Regions from separate parts of the Flavobacterium crassostreae genome, predicted to be linked through region 2. Evidence: riboswitches for the same ligand, from Rfam matches in the RefSeq annotation. Region 2 holds a riboswitch; each other region holds the start of a gene.
What was found. A riboswitch is a leader RNA that binds a small molecule or an ion and turns the genes downstream of it on or off. The one in region 2 is predicted to bind S-adenosylmethionine.
Positions count from the first base shown of each region.

Region 1: another riboswitch for S-adenosylmethionine. It lies ahead of LB076_RS01875 (homocysteine S-methyltransferase family protein); the one in region 2 lies ahead of LB076_RS08100 (Na+/H+ antiporter NhaC family protein).
Region 3: another riboswitch for S-adenosylmethionine. It lies ahead of thrA (bifunctional aspartate kinase/homoserine dehydrogenase I); the one in region 2 lies ahead of LB076_RS08100 (Na+/H+ antiporter NhaC family protein).

Region 1 is NZ_CP017688.1:415,807-422,715, forward strand. It holds gene metH (methionine synthase) at 1-913, opposite strand, end outside; gene LB076_RS01870 (hypothetical protein) at 1,170-1,553, opposite strand; gene LB076_RS01875 (homocysteine S-methyltransferase family protein) at 1,607-2,554, opposite strand; SAM riboswitch class I at 2,896-3,014, opposite strand; gene LB076_RS01880 (NAD(P)/FAD-dependent oxidoreductase) at 3,107-4,159, opposite strand; gene LB076_RS01885 (precorrin-2 dehydrogenase/sirohydrochlorin ferrochelatase family protein) at 4,438-5,013, opposite strand; gene cobA (uroporphyrinogen-III C-methyltransferase) at 5,000-5,794, opposite strand; gene LB076_RS01895 (HEPN domain-containing protein) at 5,787-6,909, opposite strand, start outside.
Region 2 is NZ_CP017688.1:1,806,876-1,813,784, reverse strand. It holds gene fabG (3-oxoacyl-[acyl-carrier-protein] reductase) at 1-497, opposite strand, end outside; gene LB076_RS08100 (Na+/H+ antiporter NhaC family protein) at 687-2,009, opposite strand; SAM-I-IV-variant riboswitch at 2,065-2,160, opposite strand; gene LB076_RS08095 (hypothetical protein) at 2,268-2,690, opposite strand; gene sucD (succinate--CoA ligase subunit alpha) at 2,899-3,771, opposite strand; gene LB076_RS08085 (hypothetical protein) at 3,858-4,220, opposite strand; gene LB076_RS08080 (UDP-3-O-(3-hydroxymyristoyl)glucosamine N-acyltransferase) at 4,222-5,151, opposite strand; gene efp (elongation factor P) at 5,164-5,730, opposite strand; gene lpxA (acyl-ACP--UDP-N-acetylglucosamine O-acyltransferase) at 5,778-6,563, opposite strand; gene LB076_RS08065 (bifunctional UDP-3-O-[3-hydroxymyristoyl] N-acetylglucosamine deacetylase/3-hydroxyacyl-ACP dehydratase) at 6,648-6,909, opposite strand, start outside.
Region 3 is NZ_CP017688.1:430,404-437,312, forward strand. It holds gene LB076_RS01930 (trans-sulfuration enzyme family protein) at 1-164, opposite strand, end outside; gene LB076_RS01935 (OsmC family protein) at 269-703, opposite strand; gene LB076_RS01940 (hypothetical protein) at 806-1,525, opposite strand; gene thrA (bifunctional aspartate kinase/homoserine dehydrogenase I) at 1,586-4,972, opposite strand; SAM riboswitch class I at 5,046-5,166, opposite strand; gene LB076_RS01950 (hypothetical protein) at 5,346-5,594, opposite strand; gene LB076_RS01955 (O-acetylhomoserine aminocarboxypropyltransferase/cysteine synthase family protein) at 5,934-6,909, opposite strand, start outside.

The DNA of each region.
Region 1 (6,909 bases), 1.4 Mb from region 2:
CAAAGTCTAGTAAGCGTTCCGTAGCATCATCGCGTCTATTTAAAATAACATCTTCAACATGCTCTAATAAATCCTTGGGGATGTCATCATAAATAGTCAACATCTCTGGGTTTACAATACCCATTGTCATTCCGTTTTGGATAGCATGGTACAAAAACACCGAGTGCATTGCTTCTCTTACCGCATCATTTCCTCTAAATGAAAACGATACGTTACTCACCCCACCACTAATGTGCGCGTGTGGCAAATTCTCTCTAACCCATTTAGTACCTCTAAAAAAATCCAAGGCATTTAAACGATGTTCTTCCATTCCGGTTGCTACCGGAAATATATTCAAATCAAAAATAATATCCTGCGCCGGAAACCCTACCTTGTTCACTAATATATCATACGAACGTTGGCAAATCTCTACTCTACGCTCATAATTATCTGCCTGTCCGACCTCGTCAAAAGCCATGATAATTGCTGCAGCTCCGTACCGTTTGATCAGCTTGGCATGATGGATAAACTGCTCCTCTCCTTCTTTTAATGAAATCGAATTTACTACACTCTTTCCTTGCACCACCTTCAATCCAGCCTCAATAATATCCCATTTAGAACTATCAATCATGATAGGCACACGGGCAATATCGGGTTCGGCAGCGATTAAATTCAAAAATTTGGTCATGGCATATTGGCCATCCAACATCCCTTCATCCATATTAATGTCAATAATCTGCGCACCTCCCTCTACTTGCTCTTTGGCAATGCTGAGTGCTTCTTCGTATTTTTCTTCTTTAATTAACCTCAAAAATTTTCTAGAACCCGTCACATTAGTACGCTCCCCAACATTCACAAACACACTATCGGGCGTTATGATTAAAGGCTCTAATCCGGCTAATACCAAGTTTTTTCTAGTTTCTACTGCTGCCATTTTTATTTTTTATTTGTCCTCCAAGTTTTCCAAAACCTTGTAGGTATCTCTTTTTAATTTGTATTATTTTGGGCGTGTCCCTCCGTAAAAACTACGGGTCGGGCTATACACTGCAAGTCCTCGCACTTCCTACGTCAGGCTGTGGGCTTTCCGCTGCTATCCCTCACGCAACCCTCCAATTGTTACTCATTTAAAATAACATTGATTTTTTTATTATTCGGGCACGGATTGCAAATCCGCGCTATCTGGATCCTAATTATTTATAAATACTAATTATACTTATACAAATACCGATAATCAGAAAAAGTACATTTACTATGTATCTAATACTTTCTTCTTTCTGCAACCAATGTTTGTTTTGCATCCATAGAAACTTATTATTTTCCCAATTGTTTAACCCAATATGAATTCCTTTAGCAGGAGACTCATTTCTCCCAAAATAGTTTAGAAAATAAACATGCTTTTTTTTATATTCTAAACAATAAATTTTGGAAAAAAAACTTTCTTTTTCTGTAAAAAGCGGATGAGAAAAACCTTCTTTAATAAATCTTCCTCGCTTAATCTCAATTGTTTCCCCCGGGAACATAATTGTTAGGTGTCCTGTATTGAACTCGTTTGATCGTAATACTTCGATTTCCATATTTTTTCAGTTTAAACAATTGTTTCAAAATAGCGATACAGTCAATCATTAATTTACATCACCGCCGTCGAAACTCTTGGTTTGTAATCCTTGGCGATATCCGCAATCAACCGGATGTGTTCCGGAGTGGTGCCACAACAACCACCAATAATGTTTACTAAATTATCGTCTAGATATTCTTTTATAAAAGCTTGTGTTTGTTCTGGAGTTTCGTCATATTCTCCAAAGGCATTGGGCAATCCTGCATTTGGATGTGCCGATACATTAAAAGTGGTGTTTTGTGACAAGGTTTGTAAATATGGTTTTAATAAATCTGCCCCAAGAGCGCAATTAAAACCGACACTCAAAAGCGGAATATGTGATACAGAAATCAAAAAAGCCTCTACGGTTTGTCCTGAAAGGGTTCGGCCTGAAGCATCTGTAATGGTTCCAGAGACCATGATCGGAATAGCAATATTGCGTTCTTCTTTTACCTCCTCGATGGCAAAAAGTGCTGCTTTGGCATTGAGCGTGTCAAAAATAGTTTCGACAAGCAATAAATCACATCCGCCATCCATTAAGGCTTCTACTTGTTGTTTGTATGCAATGCGTAAATCGTCAAATGTTACGGCTCTATATCCTGGGTCGTTTACGTCTGGTGACATGCTTGCCGTTCTGTTGGTGGGACCTATAGATCCGGCTACAAAACGAGGCTTGTCTGGGTTTTTGGCCGTAAATTGGTCGGCTACTTCCCGGGCTAGTTTTGCGGATTCGTAGTTGAGTTCATAAACGTATTCTTCCAAAAAATAGTCGGCCATACCAATGGTAGTTCCCGAAAAGGTATTGGTTTCTACAATATCTGCTCCGGCCTCAAAATAAGCGGCATGCACTGCCTTTATGGCTTCTGGTTGTGTGAGAGATAATAGGTCATTGTTGCCTTTTAGAGAATGTGGAAAATCCTTAAAACGTTGTCCTCTAAAGTCTTCTTCCGAAAAATTATAGCGTTGCAGCATGGTTCCCATCGCGCCATCCAGGATGAGTATTCTGTCTAAAAGGGCGGCTCTAATTCCTAAAGGAGAAGCTGCTGTTGTTGTTGTGTTTGTTGTGTTTGACATACCGTATGATAATTAAAATCTAGACCGTTATCTAAATGTATACTTTTGATTATTTTTTCCAAAAGTTCTCTATGGCTTCTCTTTAGCCCTGATGGTAGCGGCATCCTTTTTATTTTTTCTTTAAAAATAAAAAGATATAGCGTACAGCAGGAGGGATCTTGATGCTAATGCACAGAAGATCTGCTCTAAGAAAATAATATCGATAGGTTGTCAAGAAATGGTTGGAGAAATACGCAAGACGTATTTTTATGTTATCTATCTTAGAAACTAAAAAATTGTAGTTTAAAGTAGAATGTAGCACCTTCTTTAAAGATAAAGGGTTGCTAAGGTTTCATTGGGTCTTTCCCTCCGCCTTTCGTGATAACTTTCAATAAATATAGGAACACTGCAAAGAAAAGACAAAGCGTTAATACTCACAAGTATTAACGCTTTATTTTCTAACTTTAGTAACTTATTTTGTTACACTATTGCTTTAACGACTGCTTTGGGAGCTTCTTTACGAGTTCCGTCAAATCCGTCTACTCCAGAAACGGTGGTGTATTTCAATACGTATCGTTTGCCTGGATTGATGATTTGGTAGGCCGCTTGACACATCAATGTTGCTTCGTGAAAACCACAAAGGATCAATTTTAATTTGCCGGGATAGGTATTGACATCTCCAATGGCAAAAATTCCGGGAATATTGGTTTGGTAATCTAAGGCGTTGTTTACTTTGATGGCGTTTTTCTCTATCTCAAGTCCCCAGTTTCCAATAGGGCCTAACTTTGGTGTTAAACCAAAAAGCGGAATGAAATAATCGGTTTCGATGGTACGGGTGGCACCATTTTCCTCAATAACGATAGATTCAATGTGTTCTGCTCCGTTTAATCCTACTACCTCAGCGGGTGTAATCATGCGGATTTTGCCCGCATCTTTTAGTTCTTGTACTTTTTCTACGGAGTCTAAGGCTCCTCTAAATTCATTACGACGGTGAATCAAAGTTACCTCTGAAGCTACGTCTGTAAGAAAAATACTCCAGTCTAAGGCAGAATCGCCACCACCTGCAATCACCACTCTTTTGTCTCGGAATTCTTCTGGATCTTTGATAAAATATTTGATCCCTTTGTTTTCGTAAAAATTAATGCCGTCGATTAGTGGTTTTCTTGGTTCAAAACTACCTAAACCTCCTGCTATTGCAATTACTTTAGCATGGAATTGGGTGCCTTCGTTGGAGGTTACAATAAAGCTTCCGTCTTCTTGTTTGTCAATGGTTTCGGCTCGTTCTCCGAGTGTAAAGCCAGGTTCAAATTGTTTGATTTGTTCCATTAGATTATCTACCAAATCTCCTGCTAATACTTCTGGAAATCCCGGAATATCATAAATAGGTTTTTTGGGATATAACTCCGATAATTGACCACCTGCTTGTGGTAAAGCATCTAATATGTGGCATTTTAATTTTAATAATCCTGCTTCAAAAACGGCAAATAAACCAGTTGGACCGGCTCCTATTATAAGGATATCTGTTTCAATCATGTTCGTATTAATTAGCCCTTTAACGCCTAATCCAGGTGCAAAAGGAAAGTTTTGTTTTTATTTATATTAAGGTAATGTTCACAAATAAACTATGAATTTTGATCTTTTTCAATGATAAATATCATTCTAACTACACGGTAGCAAAATGTATTTTTTAAATTATTTTTGTTTAACGCCATCTTTGGGAGCTGCCAAATGCTTCGTGGAAGCGGTATTGGTGGTCTTTTTAGAGACCCTCTAATTAAAATCTGAGGCTCGAAAAAAAAATCTTTGCGTTTTTATTTTTTTAAGGTTTCGGTAATTTCATTCATTCGCTGTACTTTTTGTTCAAAATTTCCTTTTAGAGTCTTCCGATATTCGTTCAAGTTTTCGACCATTTTGTTGATATCTTCCGGAATTATCTCCTCAAAGAGTTCTCGCAATCTTTTGGCGGTGGTTGGCGACTTTCCGTTGGTTGAAATGGCAATCTTTACGTTTCCTTTGGTTACAATTCCTCCCAAATAATAATCGCATAAATCTGGGGTGTCTGCTATGTTACAAATTAAAAAGCGTTTTCGAGACAAATCATACACTCGTTTGTTTACTTTCCAATCATCAGTACAGGCAATGACCATATGCCGTTTGCGAAGCATCCAACGATTAAACTTTTTAGGGGTTAGCTTTACAAAAGGGTGTTTGGCCGCTAGAGCCTCTAACTCTGGCAAAAAACGCGGGGCAACTACCTCAACAACTGCATTTGGGCTGGATTTTAACAAAAAAGAAAGTTTTTCTAAACCTACATTTCCGCCTCCTACTAACAATACTTTTAGTTTATGCACTTTTAGAAACACCGGATACAATTCATTCTTTTCCATAGACTAATTGTTTGTTGTGCATGGATTTTAATTCTTTATAAAATCCTGAACTTTTTTTGTGATCTGCCACCACTTCTCCTATAACTATAATTGCTGGCGAACTTAAATTAGCGTCCCTAACAATTTGTGTAATGGTGTTTATGGTTCCAATACCGGTTTTTTCTTGTGGGGTAGTACCGTCTTGAATAATTGCAACAGGGGTTTCTCCTTTGGATTCTGCCTGAAAAATAGCCACAATTTGTTCTAACTTACTCATACCCATCAATACTACAACGGTGGCCGAAGACTGTGCTGCTAATGCAACATCTTTAGACAATTGGCGCGCCGAGGTAGTTCCGGTTATTACCCAAAAGCTCTCCGAAACCCCTCTTTTGGTCAAGGAAATTCCTTGAGACGCTGGCACTGCTATTGAAGAGGATATTCCGGGGATGACAAAGGTAGGGATTCCAAAACTCTCTACATAGCCGGTTTCTTCGCTTCCTCTACCAAATATAAACGGATCCCCACCCTTGAGCCGAACTACGTGTCCGTAAGTCAAGGCGTTATCTACAATTAGTTGGTTGATTTGATCTTGGGTATAGGCATGACTGCCTTTTCTTTTTCCAACAAAAATTTTAAGTGCCTTTTTGGGAGCATAGCACAACAATTCTTCGTTTGCTAAGGCATCGTATAAAACCACATTAGCCTCAGCAAGTGCTTTTGCGCCTTTGATGGTCAAGAGATCCGGATCCCCTGGTCCTGCTCCTACTAAAGTTACTTTGGGTTTTACTATTTTATGCATCAGCGATATCTTTGGCTCTGTAGGTTTCTATGGTCTGAAAGAAAGCAATGGCTTCTTGTATGTATTTTTGGGCAAAAACCTCCGACGGTTCGTTTTGATTGATCTGGTATACCAAGTCTTTGAAAGTGGAGTCTAGAGTGACTTTATTACTTTGGATAAAAACGGTGTCAAACAAATTGATAATTCCGGCATGGTGGTTTGTTTTTTCATTTTCTGCCAATAATAACGCTTTGGCTCCGTTTACAAAGGCTGCATAGGCTAAATAAATAGCATCTGCCCAGTTTTGATCCGCAAAGGCTTCTTGTGCAAATGTCAATTTGTCTTTGGCTTCCAAAATTAATGTGGCCACTAAGTCTATCACAACTCCAGCACACTCTCCTACTCCAACGGCTTTGACGTAATTGTCTGCGTTACCCCAATCAATAAAATCTTCTGGAGTTAAATTGGTAACGTCTGCCAAGGGTTTTAATAATTCGTAAAAATATTTTTCTCCTTGGGCATCATAATAATCTAAAAATGACGTTCCGTTTGCATTGGCTTCAAAATCATTTAAAATAAAACGCAGTGCATCCGGGCCTCTACGGCTTGGTACTTTAATTACTTTGTCTGAAAAACGTCCTTTTCCGTTTCCTAGAATCCCACCACCTAGCAATACTTGCAAAGCTGGCGCTACTAATTTTCCGGCATTGATAGACATCCCTTGAAAACCTACCGAAGACATATTGTGCTGTCCACAAGCGTTCATACAACCACTAATTTTGATCGTAATTTCGCGATTGTTTTGGTATTGCGGAAATTCTAATTTCAATACTCTCTCTAATTCTTCGGCTATACCCGTGCTGCTAGCTATACCTAGATTACAGGTATCGGTACCTGGACAAGCGGTGATGTCATTAATGGTATCATAGCCTAGGGTTACAAAATCTAACTTGGCTAATTCTTGGTAAAAGAAAGGCAGGTTTTCTTCTTTTATATTTCTGAGAACAATATTTTGTTTTAATGAAAAACGCAATTCATTGGCTCCATAATTTTTAATTAATGCTGCTAATGCTCTTGCTTTATCGGTATAAAAATCTCCCAAGAGTACTTTGATACCAATAGCAACATAACCGGCT
Region 2 (6,909 bases):
AAACCAATAACCCCAGCCTTAGATGCCGCATAATTAGTCTGTCCTGCGTTCCCTTTGACCCCAACAACACTACTCATATTAATAATAGAACCCGCTCGGTTTTTCAAAAACGTTTTTTGAACCGCTTTAGTCATATTAAAAACTGATTTCAAATTAACCTCAATAACCTGGTCAAAATCCGCCTCAGACATGCGCATCAATAAATTATCTTTAGTAATACCCGCATTATTAATTAAAATATCAATCGTACCAAACTCCGCAAGCACAGCATCTACCATAGTTTGTGCTTGGTTAAAATCTGCCGCATTAGACTGGTAGCCCTTGGCCTTAACTCCCAACGCATTCAATTCTTTCTCTAATGCCACCGCAGACTCCACAGAGGAGCTATACGTAAAGGCAACATTTGCGCCATGTTTTGCAAAAACAGCTGCAATTCCTTTTCCAATTCCGCGACTTGCGCCAGTTATAACGGCTACTTTCCCTTCTAGTAATTTCATATTCAAAAGTTAATTTATTTTTTTTTATTTAGAGCTATTCCTGCTATACACTACAATCTTTTATGTTTTTAAAGAAAAAACATAAAAGGATTTCCGTTGCTATCAGGGCTAAAAATGACTTGCCAAATATATAATAATTCCTTTCCTAAAAAAAATTTCAAAATCAATAAGCCCCAATAAAATCCAATTTTAAATCCCAAAGAACCTTTTAGCACCTCTATCCCAATACGAACTATAAATAGCAAACAAAGTACAACCCAACAAAAACAGATGGTACCAAGCATTCGAGATTAAGTCCAAAAAATCTATTTTTCCGTTAGCAAAACTCAAAATCAGCAAAACCTGCGCACCATAAGGCAAAATTCCTTGTACAATACACGAAAAAATATCCAAAATAGCTGCCGTTTTTTTGTTATTCAAACCATACTCCTCATTAATTTGCTTAGCAATAGGCCCCGTAATAACAATCGAAACCGTATTATTTGCAATTGCCAAATTAGCACAACCTACCAAAACCCCAATCCCGGTTTGGGCAGACTTTTTGTTTTTAATCCTTTTTTTTATTTGATCCAACAAATAATCTATACCACCGGCTTTAGCCACCATAGCCGCTAAGCCACCAGTAAGCATCGAAAGCAAAAAAATATCCGTCATTCCCGTAAAACCTTCGTAGAGCTTTTGCGCAAAAGTAATCCCCGTGAAAACACCCGAAAAATACCCAATAATCCCCGCCAAAATGGTTCCAGTAAGCAAGGTCAAAAAAACATTTATGCCCATAAGAGCCAAAACAACCACCAAAACATACGGAACAATTGCCATCCAATCAAAACTAGTTTTAGCAATAACAACCGGGGTTAACTCCGAGTTCCAACCCAAATAAAACAAAACCAACACCGTAAACACTGCCGCAGGAAACGCAATAAATACATTCATTTTAAACTTATCCTTCAAGGCACAACCCAAAGATTGGGTGGCAGCAATGGTCGTATCGCTAATCATCGACAAATTGTCCCCAAACATAGAACCGCCCAACAAAGCACCCGAGATCAAAGGCAAAGACGCACCGCTTTTGTCTGCAAGAGTCACCGCAATAGGTCCCAAGGCTACAATTGCCCCCACAGAAGTTCCGGTGGCGGTAGACAAAAAAGCAGCTATCAAAAAAATCCCTAACGGAAAATACGCAATAGCAATGGTATTAATCCCTAAGTTAACCACCGCATCTACCCCGCCCATAGCTTTGCTTACAACTGCAAACCCACCAGCCAAAAGATAAATCAAACACATGGTTATTATTTTGCTATCCCCACAACCCGCTACCAGCGTAGCCACTTTTTGTTCTGTAGTAAATGGATGCACCAAAAAAGCCGCAATAATACCCACCAATACAGCCACAGGCGATGGAAAGGCATAAAAATCATCTAGGACAATTCCGGCTCCCAAAAAAGTAAAAATAAAAACCAGTAAAGGAAGTAAGGCCAAAGGCTTTGCTGTTTTTTTTAAAAATGTAGTCATAAAAATAATTTAATATTAAAGTTACGACGAAAACAAAAGCAAAATAAAGGAAGTATAAAACAACGTTTTTTCCAAAGAATTTGGCTTATCGTTTTAGCACCTTGCTTGTTGCTGCAGGTTGCTATCTCCCTAGAGATTCGTGATAACGGCTACAAAAGTAATCCTTTTTTGTAACTAATTGGCCCTAAAACACCATTTAAGCATAAAAAAAAGCTTTACCGAAGTAAAGCTTTGCTCTATACTATCTATAACAAATGTTTAGAAAGCTACATTCCATCTTGGCAATCTGCCATTGGCATCCAAGAAATTTTGTAAAATTTGTCCTTCTACAGCTGTTGGAATACCTTTGGTTGTTTCGTCAAAGGTTTGGTACCACACTACTTCCAAAACAGAAATGTTTTCTAACTTCATTTGTGCTGGCCAAGAATATTTTCTGCCTGTTTTTGCAAATTGGTGTCCATTTACAATTTTTTCATACAAACCACCATTTTTTATTTTTAGAGAGCCGTTATTTTGTACGGTCCCTGTAGAACCTACCATAATTAACTCCTTCTCTTGGTCTACTGCATAAACCAAAAACACGCCGCTTGCATCGGTTGCATTGCATTTTTCTTCTAAACTATCTTCTGGTGTAAATGAAAATTGATCGTTATTTTTAAATTTTTCTAACTCTTTGTACATATTTACTATTTTTCTAAATTGGTTTTTAAGCTCTAAAAGCCAAAAATATTAGCCTATTGTTTAAATAACCAGGGTTCTATTGTTATAAAACAAGCGTCAAATGATGCTTATTTTAATTAATTGCAAATGTATTTCTTTAATTTTGTATTCTAATAAAAAAGCCCCACAAATGTGAGGCTCTTTTTATTTTTATTTAAAATAGTGGTTACTATCCTAAAACTTCTTTTACTTTTTTACCAATTTCAGCTGGCGAGTCAACCACGTGAATTCCGTTGTCTCTCATAATTTGTTTTTTAGCCTCAGCGGTATCGTCTGCTCCACCTACAATTGCTCCTGCATGTCCCATAGTACGTCCAGCTGGTGCTGTAACTCCTGCAATAAAACCTACTACTGGTTTGCGGTTACCATCTTCTTTGATCCATTTTGCTGCATCGGCTTCTAATTGTCCTCCAATTTCACCAATCATAACAATACATTCTGTTTCTGGATCGTTCATTAACAACTCTACAGCTTCTTTGGTAGTAGTTCCAATAATTGGATCACCACCAATACCAATGGCAGTAGTGATTCCTAATCCTTGCTTTACTACTTGGTCTGCAGCTTCATAGGTTAATGTTCCTGATTTTGAAACAATACCTACAGTTCCTTTTTTGAAAACAAAGCCTGGCATAATACCTACTTTAGCTTCTCCAGGTGTAATGATACCAGGACAGTTTGGCCCGATTAATCTAGCGTTTCTTTCTTTTACGTAAGCATTTGCTTTGATCATATCTGCAACCGGAATTCCTTCTGTAATTGCAATAATTACTTTAATTCCTGCATCTGCAGCTTCCATAATTGCATCTGCAGCAAAAGCTGGTGGTACAAAAATAATAGTGGTATCTGCTCCTGCGTTTACTACAGCGTCTTTTACAGTGTTAAAAACCGGACGGTCTAAGTGTGTAGTCCCTCCTTTTCCTGGAGTTACACCACCCACAACGTTGGTACCGTACTCAATCATTTGAGAAGCATGGAAAGTTCCTTCACTTCCTGTAAATCCTTGAACAATTATTTTGGAATCTTTATTAACTAAAACACTCATGATATATATTTTATGTGATTTTTAAAAATTGTGATGCAAAAGTACGGTTTTGAAATTATTTTGAGCTCTTTTATTGTCAAAATATGCTAAGATAATTGACTCATAAGGTAACCTCGGTATAATTTATCTTCTTTAATTTGCCATAGTACTATAAAATTTGCCAAAAGCATCTCTTCTCTTGGGTTTTCTATTGTTTTAACATAATGAGAATACCGCACGCTAACCATATCGCCTTCCGAAATAATATGACTAATACGTACTTTGGAGCGCACGTAGGCCTTTGCAAGTTCGTCTGCCATTTCTAAAACTGCTTTATAATCTAATTGCAAAAAACCTTTGCTGCTATTCCAATCTATTAAAATCTCTGCATGCAAAAAATCTTTCATTATCTCACTATCTATTAGTGCGTCAGATTTATAAAAGTTTTGAATTATTTCCTTTACGGTCATATTACTTTAATTTGGTTAGAATTTCTGGTATTTTCTTAATATTGGCTAATTGTTTGAGCTTTTCTCTAGATTCTTCAATTGGTGTACCAAAATAAGACTTGCCTCCTTCTACGGATTTGGTTACTCCAGTTTGTCCTAAAATCACGGCTTTGGCACCTATTGTGATACCGCTTGTGGTACCTACTTGCCCCCAAATGGTAACTTCATCTTCTATAACAACACAACCTGCAATGCCTGTTTGTGAGGCTATCAAACAATTTTTTCCTATTACGGTATCATGCCCAACATGCACTTGGTTGTCTAGTTTGGTTCCTTCACCAATTGTGGTGTCTCCCGTCACTCCTTTATCAATGGTACAAAGCGCTCCTATACCTACATTATTCTTAACCACAACGCGTCCTGCTGAAAGTAACGGATCATAACCCGTAGCTCTTTTTTTATAATAAAAAGCATCTGCTCCTAATATAGATCCCGAATGGATAATCACATTATCTCCTATTACGGTATGATCATAAAGAGACACATTGGCGTGTAGTAAACAATTTTTTCCTATCTGAACGTGGTTGCCTATAAATACGTTGGGCTGTATCACGGTTCCTTCGCCTATGGTAGCTGTTGCAGCAATAGCAACATTAGAGGCTTGAAAGGGTCTAAAATGTTTGGTCAATATATTAAAATCTCTAAATGGATCCTCCGATACCAACAATGCTTTTCCTTCTGGACAGGCAACTTCTTTATTAATTAAAATAACACTAGCGGCAGACTGTAATGCTTTGTCGTAATATTTTGGATGGTCTACAAAGATAATATCTCCTTTTTCAACCACATGAATTTCGTTCATCCCGGTTACAGAAAAATTAGCATCACCAACATACGCACAACCAATTAAGTCTGCAATTTGGTTTAAAAAATGGGGTTTTGGAAATTTCATACAATTATTTAATTATTCCTTAACACGCTCCATATATGCCCCTGAAGTGGTGTCGATTTTAATTTTGTCTCCTTCATTGATAAACAAAGGCACGTTTACTATTGCTCCTGTTTCTACGGTGGCAGATTTAGTGGCATTTGTAGCAGTGTTTCCTTTTACTCCTGGCTCTGCATAGGTGATCTCTAAAACTACCGACGAAGGCATGTCTACAGAAAGTGGTAAATCCGTTTCGGTATTGATGCTTACCATTACGTTTTCTCCTTCTTTTAATAACCCTGGTGAATCTAGTATGTTTTTGTTTAAAGATATTTGTTCAAAGGTTTCTGTATTCATAAAATGAAAATCATCTCCTTCGGGATATAGGTATTGAAATTTGTGGTTTTCTACCCGTACTTCCTCAATTTTATGTCCTGCTGAAAAGGTGTTATCCAATACTTTTCCGTTGGTTAAGCTTCTTAATTTTGTTCTTACAAAAGCAGGTCCTTTTCCTGGTTTAACATGCAAAAATTCAATGATTTTATAAATGTCATTATTATATTTAATACATAATCCGTTTTTAATATCTGATGTAGATGCCATTCTATTGTTGTTTGTTAAATTAATTTGTTGTGTGTATTTTGTGTGTATTAATAGTTGCCGGTATAGCCTTTCATGACTCCGCGAGAGGAGTTTCGTATAAAATCTATAATTTCATCTCGCTCTGGAGTAGCTTCCATTTCGGCTTCTATAATACCTAAGGCCTGGGTTACATTGTAGTTTTTTTGGTATAAAATTCGGTATATTTCTTGAATTTCTTTTATTTTCTCAGAAGTAAACCCTCGTCTTCGTAAACCTACAGAGTTGATCCCTACATAAGACAAGGGTTCTTTTGCTGCCTTGGTAAATGGTGGTACGTCTTTTCGTACTAAGGATCCACCGGATACCATGGCGTGATCCCCAACACTAATAAATTGGTGTATTGCTGCTAATCCTCCTATTACTGCATGGTTCCCTATTGTTACGTGCCCGCCTAAGAGTACTCCGTTTACAATAATAGCATTGTTACCAACATGACAGTCGTGGGCTATATGCGCCGCTGCCATAATTAAGCAATTGTTTCCTACTAAGGTTTGTCCGGATGCAATTGTGCCTCTATTGATGGTTACGCATTCTCTTATGGTGCAATTATCTCCTATGATGGCCAAAGAGTCTTCTCCGCCAAATTTTAAATCCTGAGGTACTGCGGAGATTACGGCACCTGGAAATATATTACAATTCTTACCAATTCTTGCGCCTTCCATGATGGTCACGTTAGAACCAATCCAGGTACCATCACCAATAACTACGTTGTTATGTATGGTGGTAAATGGTTCTATAACTACATTTTTGGCGATTTTTGCGCCAGGATGAACATATGCTAATGGTTGATTCATCTGCTTTTTTTTACGTTTCTGTTTATTATAAAAAGCCTTTAAAATTTATTTAAAAAAAACTTTAATACAATTCTAAAATTTTTATTATTTTTTGGCTATTTGAGCCATTAATTCTGCTTCTGCAACTAATTTTCCGTTGGCATACGCATTGGCTTGCATGTGGCAAATTCCTCTTCGGATAGGGGTAATTAAATCACATTTAAAAATCAAGGTATCTCCTGGCAATACTTTATGCTTAAATTTAACATTGTCAATTTTCATAAAATATGTCAAATAATTCTCTGGATCTGGCACCGTACTTAACACTAAAATACCTCCGGTTTGTGCCATTGCCTCTACTATTAAA
Region 3 (6,909 bases), 1.4 Mb from region 2:
ATGTTACGTTCTTTTTCTTCTGCAAAGGAGGCGCGCATGTCTTCGGCATCTTCAAAGACAAAACTGGACGTTACAAACAACGGAACCGAATGTTCTAAATATTGCGTGCGTTCTAATTGGGTACGGATGGCTTGGGTTTCAAAACCAAATTGTTCTTCAGTCATTTTAGGTTGTTTTATAAAAAATGTTTCGTAGAGACTCTTAAAGAACCGGCAGAGATCCACAAAATATTTTTTTCAATTAGTAGTACATTTTGAAATTGGTTAGATTACAACTTTTCTAATTCAAAACCATTCAAAATAACTTTATAATGTATGGTTGCCGTTGGCTCTAATGTTTTAGAAACCGAACAATATTTATCAAAAGAAAGTTGGGCCGCTTTGGCAGCTTTGTCTTCTTGGATGTTTCCTTCTAGGTAAAAAACCAAATAGATGTCTTTGAAAGGTTTTGCTTCGCCAACCTGAACACGCGCTCCCTCAACATCGGCTTTGAAAGACGTGATTTGTTGGCGTTGTTTTTTTAAGATCGAAATCATATCAATGGCGCTACATCCTGCAACACCCATCAACACTAATTCCATCGGACTTGGCCCTTGATCATCGCCACCAAATTCTGGACGGCTATCTACGTTAACTACATGCCCACGTTGGTTTTTTAATTCAAAATGGAAATTGTCGTTTAGTCTATTTAATGTGATTTTCATCTTATTTTTTTTATGGTATGTTACTCTTATATCTTTTGAAAGTCAATAAATCGGCTTAAAAAATCTTAACATCTTATGTTTTTTTGTTTCTTATATAAAACTCTATTTATTTTTTGAGCTAGATTTTTTTTTAGCTGCCACTTTTATAGGCTTATTACAGTTGTTATTTTCGTACAATTCTATTAATCTGTTTATCAAAGTTGGTTTTTTAAAGTTTTCAGCATTTACTGCAGCTAAAAACTTTGGACAGTCTTTAAATAATAAATTACAATGTTTTCTTACGGATTTATCCATACCAATATTTATGGACGTCTGATCTGACAAATCAAAAACAAAAAACACCCCATCTTCAGAATCTTTCCCCATATACAAACCAGTTGATGGGCCGCTCCCCATTGAAGTCCCTGTATTTGCGTTATACGAAAAAGTAGAACTCGACCTTGCTACTGCCAATTTCATTCCCTTGGAATAGACTGTAAATAGCCATAATTTTTCTTTTTTTACTATTCCTTTGTCCCCTTTATCTACATATCTAAACAAACGTTCTGCAAGAAACTCTGTACCATCTTTATCGGCATATTCAATCTTTTTGATATCATCACTAACCAAAGACTGAACGTTACCTTTTTCGGTCTGTTTAAATTTAATCTTGGTATAAAAAGGGTCTACCAATTCGACATAACCTTTTACAACATCTCCATTTCCATAAGTTATGACTGCTTTTTCATAAATAATTTTCTGGACTAAAGCAGAGGAAGATCCAGCTGATTTACACGACAAAACCAATAGACTCAACGCAAACATTACAATAATTTTTTTCATGTTTTTTATTTTTAGATGAAACTCAAAAGTACTTTAATTTTAGTTATTAAGTATACTCTTTTAGCCTTTGTCAGACAATCGCAAGATGTCTCCAAAAACACCTCTGGCTGTAACTGCAGATCCAGCTCCGGCACCTTGGATAACAATAGGACGATCGCCGTAGGATTCGGTATAAATTTCAAAGAAAGAATCCGATCCTTTGAGTCCTCCTAAGGCGGTATCCGAAGGTACGGAAACTAATTTTACTTCCAAAATTCCTTTATCGTGTTGCAGATCTCCAGATAGTTCTCCGATGTATCGCAATACGTGATTGGGTTTTTGATCTTTTTTTATTGTGTCATAAATAGGATCCAACTCCTCTAATTTTGCCAAAAATTCAGCAGCATTGCCTTGACGCAAAGGTTCTGGAATTAAATTCTGAATGCAGATTTCTTCAAACTCGTTTTGCAGATCCAATTCTCTAGCCAAAATTAGTAATTTTCTGGCTACATCATTGCCACACAAGTCTTCTCTGGGATCTGGCTCTGTGTATCCGCTGTCTATTGCTTTTTTTAATATGGTGCTAAAAGGAACTTCTTGATCCGAAAAGGTATTAAACAAAAAGCTTAAAGATCCAGAGAAAACTCCTTTTATTTTAGTGATATTTTCGCCGGATAAATGCAGCAATTTAATGGTGTCTATCAAGGGCAAACCAGCTCCTACATTGGTTTCGTAAAGGTAATTTTTTTGGTTTTTCTCTAAGGCGTCTCGCAATTCTTTATAAAAACCATAACTCAGGGTATTGGCTACTTTATTAGACGATATTAGATCAAAACTGCTCTCTACCAAAGGAAGGTAATTTTCTACAAAGGCTACGCTAGCGGTATTATCAATGGCTATCAAATTTTCTAGATGATGGGTTTCTGCAAAGGCAATAATGTCGTTGAGTTGGTACGCAACTCCTTGGCTCTGAATTTCTTGTTGCCAGTTGGTGGTTACGCCATTTTTGTTGAGCAACACTTTTTTAGAATTTGCAATAGCGAAAACATTTAACTTAATGTCTTTTCTTTTTTCTATAGCTTGGGCAGATGCTAAAATTTGATCAATCAGTGTGCCACCCACTAATCCGTGCCCAAAAATGGCTATGTTTATTTTTTTGGCTACACCAAAAATTTCGCCATGAATAACGTTCAATGCCTTGTTTAGTTCTGCTTTTTTGACTACCAAGCTCACGTTTTTGCCCGTAACGGTATTGTTGAACAAAATGGGTACAATTTTGTTTTTGATCAGTGCGGTATAGGGTTTGTGAAACGTGCTTAGGTCTTGTCCGATTATTGAAATTACAGATACATGGTCTGTTATGGTAATTTTATTGACGTCTTTGGAGTAAAAATCATTTTCAAATTCTTTCTCTAATTTCAGCATGGCTTGTGTTGCCTTATCTGCCGCAACCACCAGACCGATACCTCTTTCTGAAGATCCCTGAGAGATGATACTCACGCTTATATCATTATCTCCCATTACTCTAAAAATCCGTGCGTCTACTCCTGTTTTTCCAAGCAAGCCTCTTCCTTCTAAGTTGACCAATGCCACATTTTCTAGAACCGATAGGGTTTTGATTCCGGTAGCGTTAGAGTTGGAGGTGATTAGGGTTCCTTTGTTTTGGTCATTAAAGGTATTGAGAATGCGTAGCGGAATATTTTTTTCTAATAACGGAATAATGGTTTTGGCGTGCAAAATTGTTGCTCCAAAATTAGCCATTTCGTTAGCCTCGTTATAAGACAAGGATTCTATTTTTTTGGCATCTAAAACCAATTCTGGATTGGCGGTATAAATGCCGTCTACATGGGTATAGTTCTGTAATTCTTCGGCATTGCTATAATTGGCTATTAAGGACGCGGTATAATTGCTGCCATTTCTGCCCAAGGTTGTGGTTTCGTGTTGGGCATTAGAGCCTATAAAACCTGTAATTACTAATACGGATTCTTTATTTTCATTAAAAACCTGTATAACATTCTTTTTAGAAAGTGCCTCTAATGGCTGGGCATCTCCAAAATTAGAATCGGTTATAATCAACTCTCTGGTATCGGCCAATTTTGCAGGAATGCCTTTTTGTTGCAATAAAAATACTAGTAATTTAGCCGAAAGTACTTCGCCTTGTGCCAGAACTTGGTCTTTGGTTTTGGCGCTATAATCTCCAATTAAACGAACCCCTTCAAAGAGTTGGTCTAGTTTATCAAATTCTTTAGAAAAATCTACCGCATCCCAACCTTCCTTTTGATAGGCTTTAAAGCTGTCCAATAACGGCTTGTAATTTCCGTTTTTGGCCGCAATGGTCAAAATATCTTCTAATTCGTCTGTAGATTTGCCTCTTGCCGAAACGACTATGGCAAATTTTTCTTGTTCTTTAATTTTAGTGTCTATTATATCCAGAACGGCAGTGATTCCTGTACCGTTTGCTAACGATTTTCCGCCAAATTTTACTATTTTCATCTGCTTTTTGTTTTTAAAAACAACTTCTAATAAATTGTCTAATTGTTGGTATTCTATCAAGAAGGCATCGTGCCCGTGTTGGGAGTCTATCTCACTGTAAAATACATTATTTTTAAATTTTTTGATCTCGTTGTAGGTTTCTTTATTTTCTTTTGCCGTAAAAAACAAATCCGAATTGATCCCCACTATATACATATTGGCCTCTACTCTGGCAATAATGGTTTCTAGAGATTCCTGATTGCGTGTGATATCGATGGTTTTCAATAATTGGTTCATCATTTTGTAGGCCGCAAGCTGGAACCTTTTTTCTAATTTTTCGCCATGATAATTCAACCAACTCTCTACCTGAAAGGTCTCTAGTTGTTGGTTGCTGTCTCTATTAAACTTCATTTTAAAAGATTCTGGCGTGCGGTAGCACAACATGGCATGTATGCGCGCATCTTCAATGGGTTTTTTGGAGTTGTTGAGTATTTGCTCTTGTAGATAACAATTGGCAATCAGCCAATCGGTGGCTTTCCAATCGGTAGCGATCACAATAAAATTTTGTGCCAACTTAGGCTCTAAAGCTATCATTTCCCAGGCAATGCCACCGCCAACAGATCCTCCAATGAGTGCAAACAAATGGTCTATTTTTAAAACCCGAAGTCCTTCGATAAAAATTTTAGCAATATCTCTTGCAATAAAATCTCTATAAGAATCGATGGTTGCTGTATGGAATCCGTTGCCCGGAACGTCCAAAGAGACAATGGTATATTTTCTGGTATCTATGGTTTTGTCAACTCCTACAATATCATTCCACCAACCAGACGCTCCAATTACTTGAGAATTTCCGGTCAAAGCATGGTTGATCAAAACAATAGGAGCTGTATGCAAAGGAGCACCAAAAATTTGATAGCTCAAATCTAAGCTAGCATAAAAAGCACCATTGTGAGTGGTGAAATTGGTCAGGGTAAGTTGTGATGGTTTATTTTCCAATGTCAAATCTTTTATGGATTTGTATTTGAAAATATTAGAAAGAAAGAACTAGTTAAAACTAGAAAAAATTTTATTGTTATCTTCCCATTTAAATTATGGTAGAATGTAGCACCTTCATGAATAAATAAATACCATTAATCCAAGGGTTGCTAAGGCTTCAACGGGTCTATTCCCTCGTCCTTTCTTTATAACATTTCAATACGTTTATGAACTTAATACTGCAAATTAACTATTATTATTTTAAACAAACAAACATTCTGAGGGTGTATTTGCTTTTTAAAAATTATGTAACAAAAAAACGCAAGAAAAGATCGAATATAACAATTCAAAACTTTCTTGCGTGTCTATCACCAGGAGCATACTGCACTGACAATTAGATAAAAAGGGTGTCGTTTTCTTTGGAGTACATCAAAAACTGCAACGAATTTGGGACTTTATGCAGCTGCTTTAAATCCGAAGGATTCATGCCAAATCTTGGATGAACCAAATCTTCTACACTGCTTGTAATTAGGTTTTTGGGACTTTTTAGTTTTTTTAAAAAACGTACTGCTCTAGTAATTCTTTCAATGGCTCTCATGTGGTGTAATTTTAAAGGTTTTTGTATTTGTTTTTGCTGTCTCAAAAAAAGCGTTGATTTTATATTTTTACCCAATTATTTTAAAACAAAAAGCCTTCCGATTAAGGGAGGCTCTTGGTGTATTACGGATATAGCATAATGCAATCAAGTGCCTAAAAAAGACTTTGAAATTATTTTAAAATTTAAAAGAAAATTTAAATTCATTTTTGTTTTTTTGTTGGTACAAATTTGCATCATTTTTGACTGTTTTCCTAATGATTTACAATGTTTTAACGTTATTTTACCTAAATAGTAAAATGTTATAAATCGAGATTATAATACTATAACTTTTGGCTTAAAATGGACTTAAAAAAAGCGATTTTTCAGCTTTACTTCTTAGGTGTTTTACAACCTATCTAAGCATTTTTTTAAATCTTCTTTTAAATCTTCAATATCTTCTAAGCCTACCGACAATCTAATTAAGTCTCTAGATACGCCCGAAGACAATTGTTGCTCCTCAGATAGTTGTTGGTGGGTGGTACTTGCGGGATGAATAATCAACGATTTGGTATCCCCAATATTGGCTAAGAGCGAAAACAAGACGGTATGATCTGCAATTTTTTTGGCTGCTTCAAAACCACCTTTCAGACCAAAGGTTACTAAGCCGTTTTGTCCTTTAGGTAGGTATTTTTGTGCCAATTCAAAATAATCACTCGATGGCAACCCGGGATAATTTACCCAAGCCACTTGTTCTTGCTGCTCCAACCATTTTGCCAGTTCCAGAGCGTTTTCACTGTGTTTTTTTACTCTAATGGATAAGGTCTCTAAACCTTGTATTATCTGAAAAGCATTAAACGGACTCAAAGCAGCACCATAATCCCGTAACCCTTCTGTTCTAACCCGAGCAATAAAAGCTGCCGCACCCAATACCTCATGATAAACCAAGCCATGATAGCCTTCATTTGGTGTTGTAAACTCCGGAAAACGCCCACTACTCCAGTCAAAAGTTCCTGCATCTACAATAACACCTCCTAAGGAAGTTCCGTTACCGGAAATATACTTGGTTAAAGAATGGATCACAATATTGGCTCCATACGCTATAGGATTCAGCAAATAGGGCGATGCTACGGTGTTGTCTACAATCAATGGCAATTGCAATGCTTTTGCTTCTTTAGAAATAGCCTCTAGATCCAAAACATCTAATTTAGGGTTGCCTAGACTTTCTACAAAAAACACTTTGGTATTGTCTGTTACCGCATTGGCAAAATTTTTGGCATCCGAAGGATCTACAAAAGTAGTGGTTATACCCAATCTAGGCAGAGTGGTCTGCAAGAGATTAAAAGTACCGCCGTACAAACTACTGGATGCTACAATGTGATCG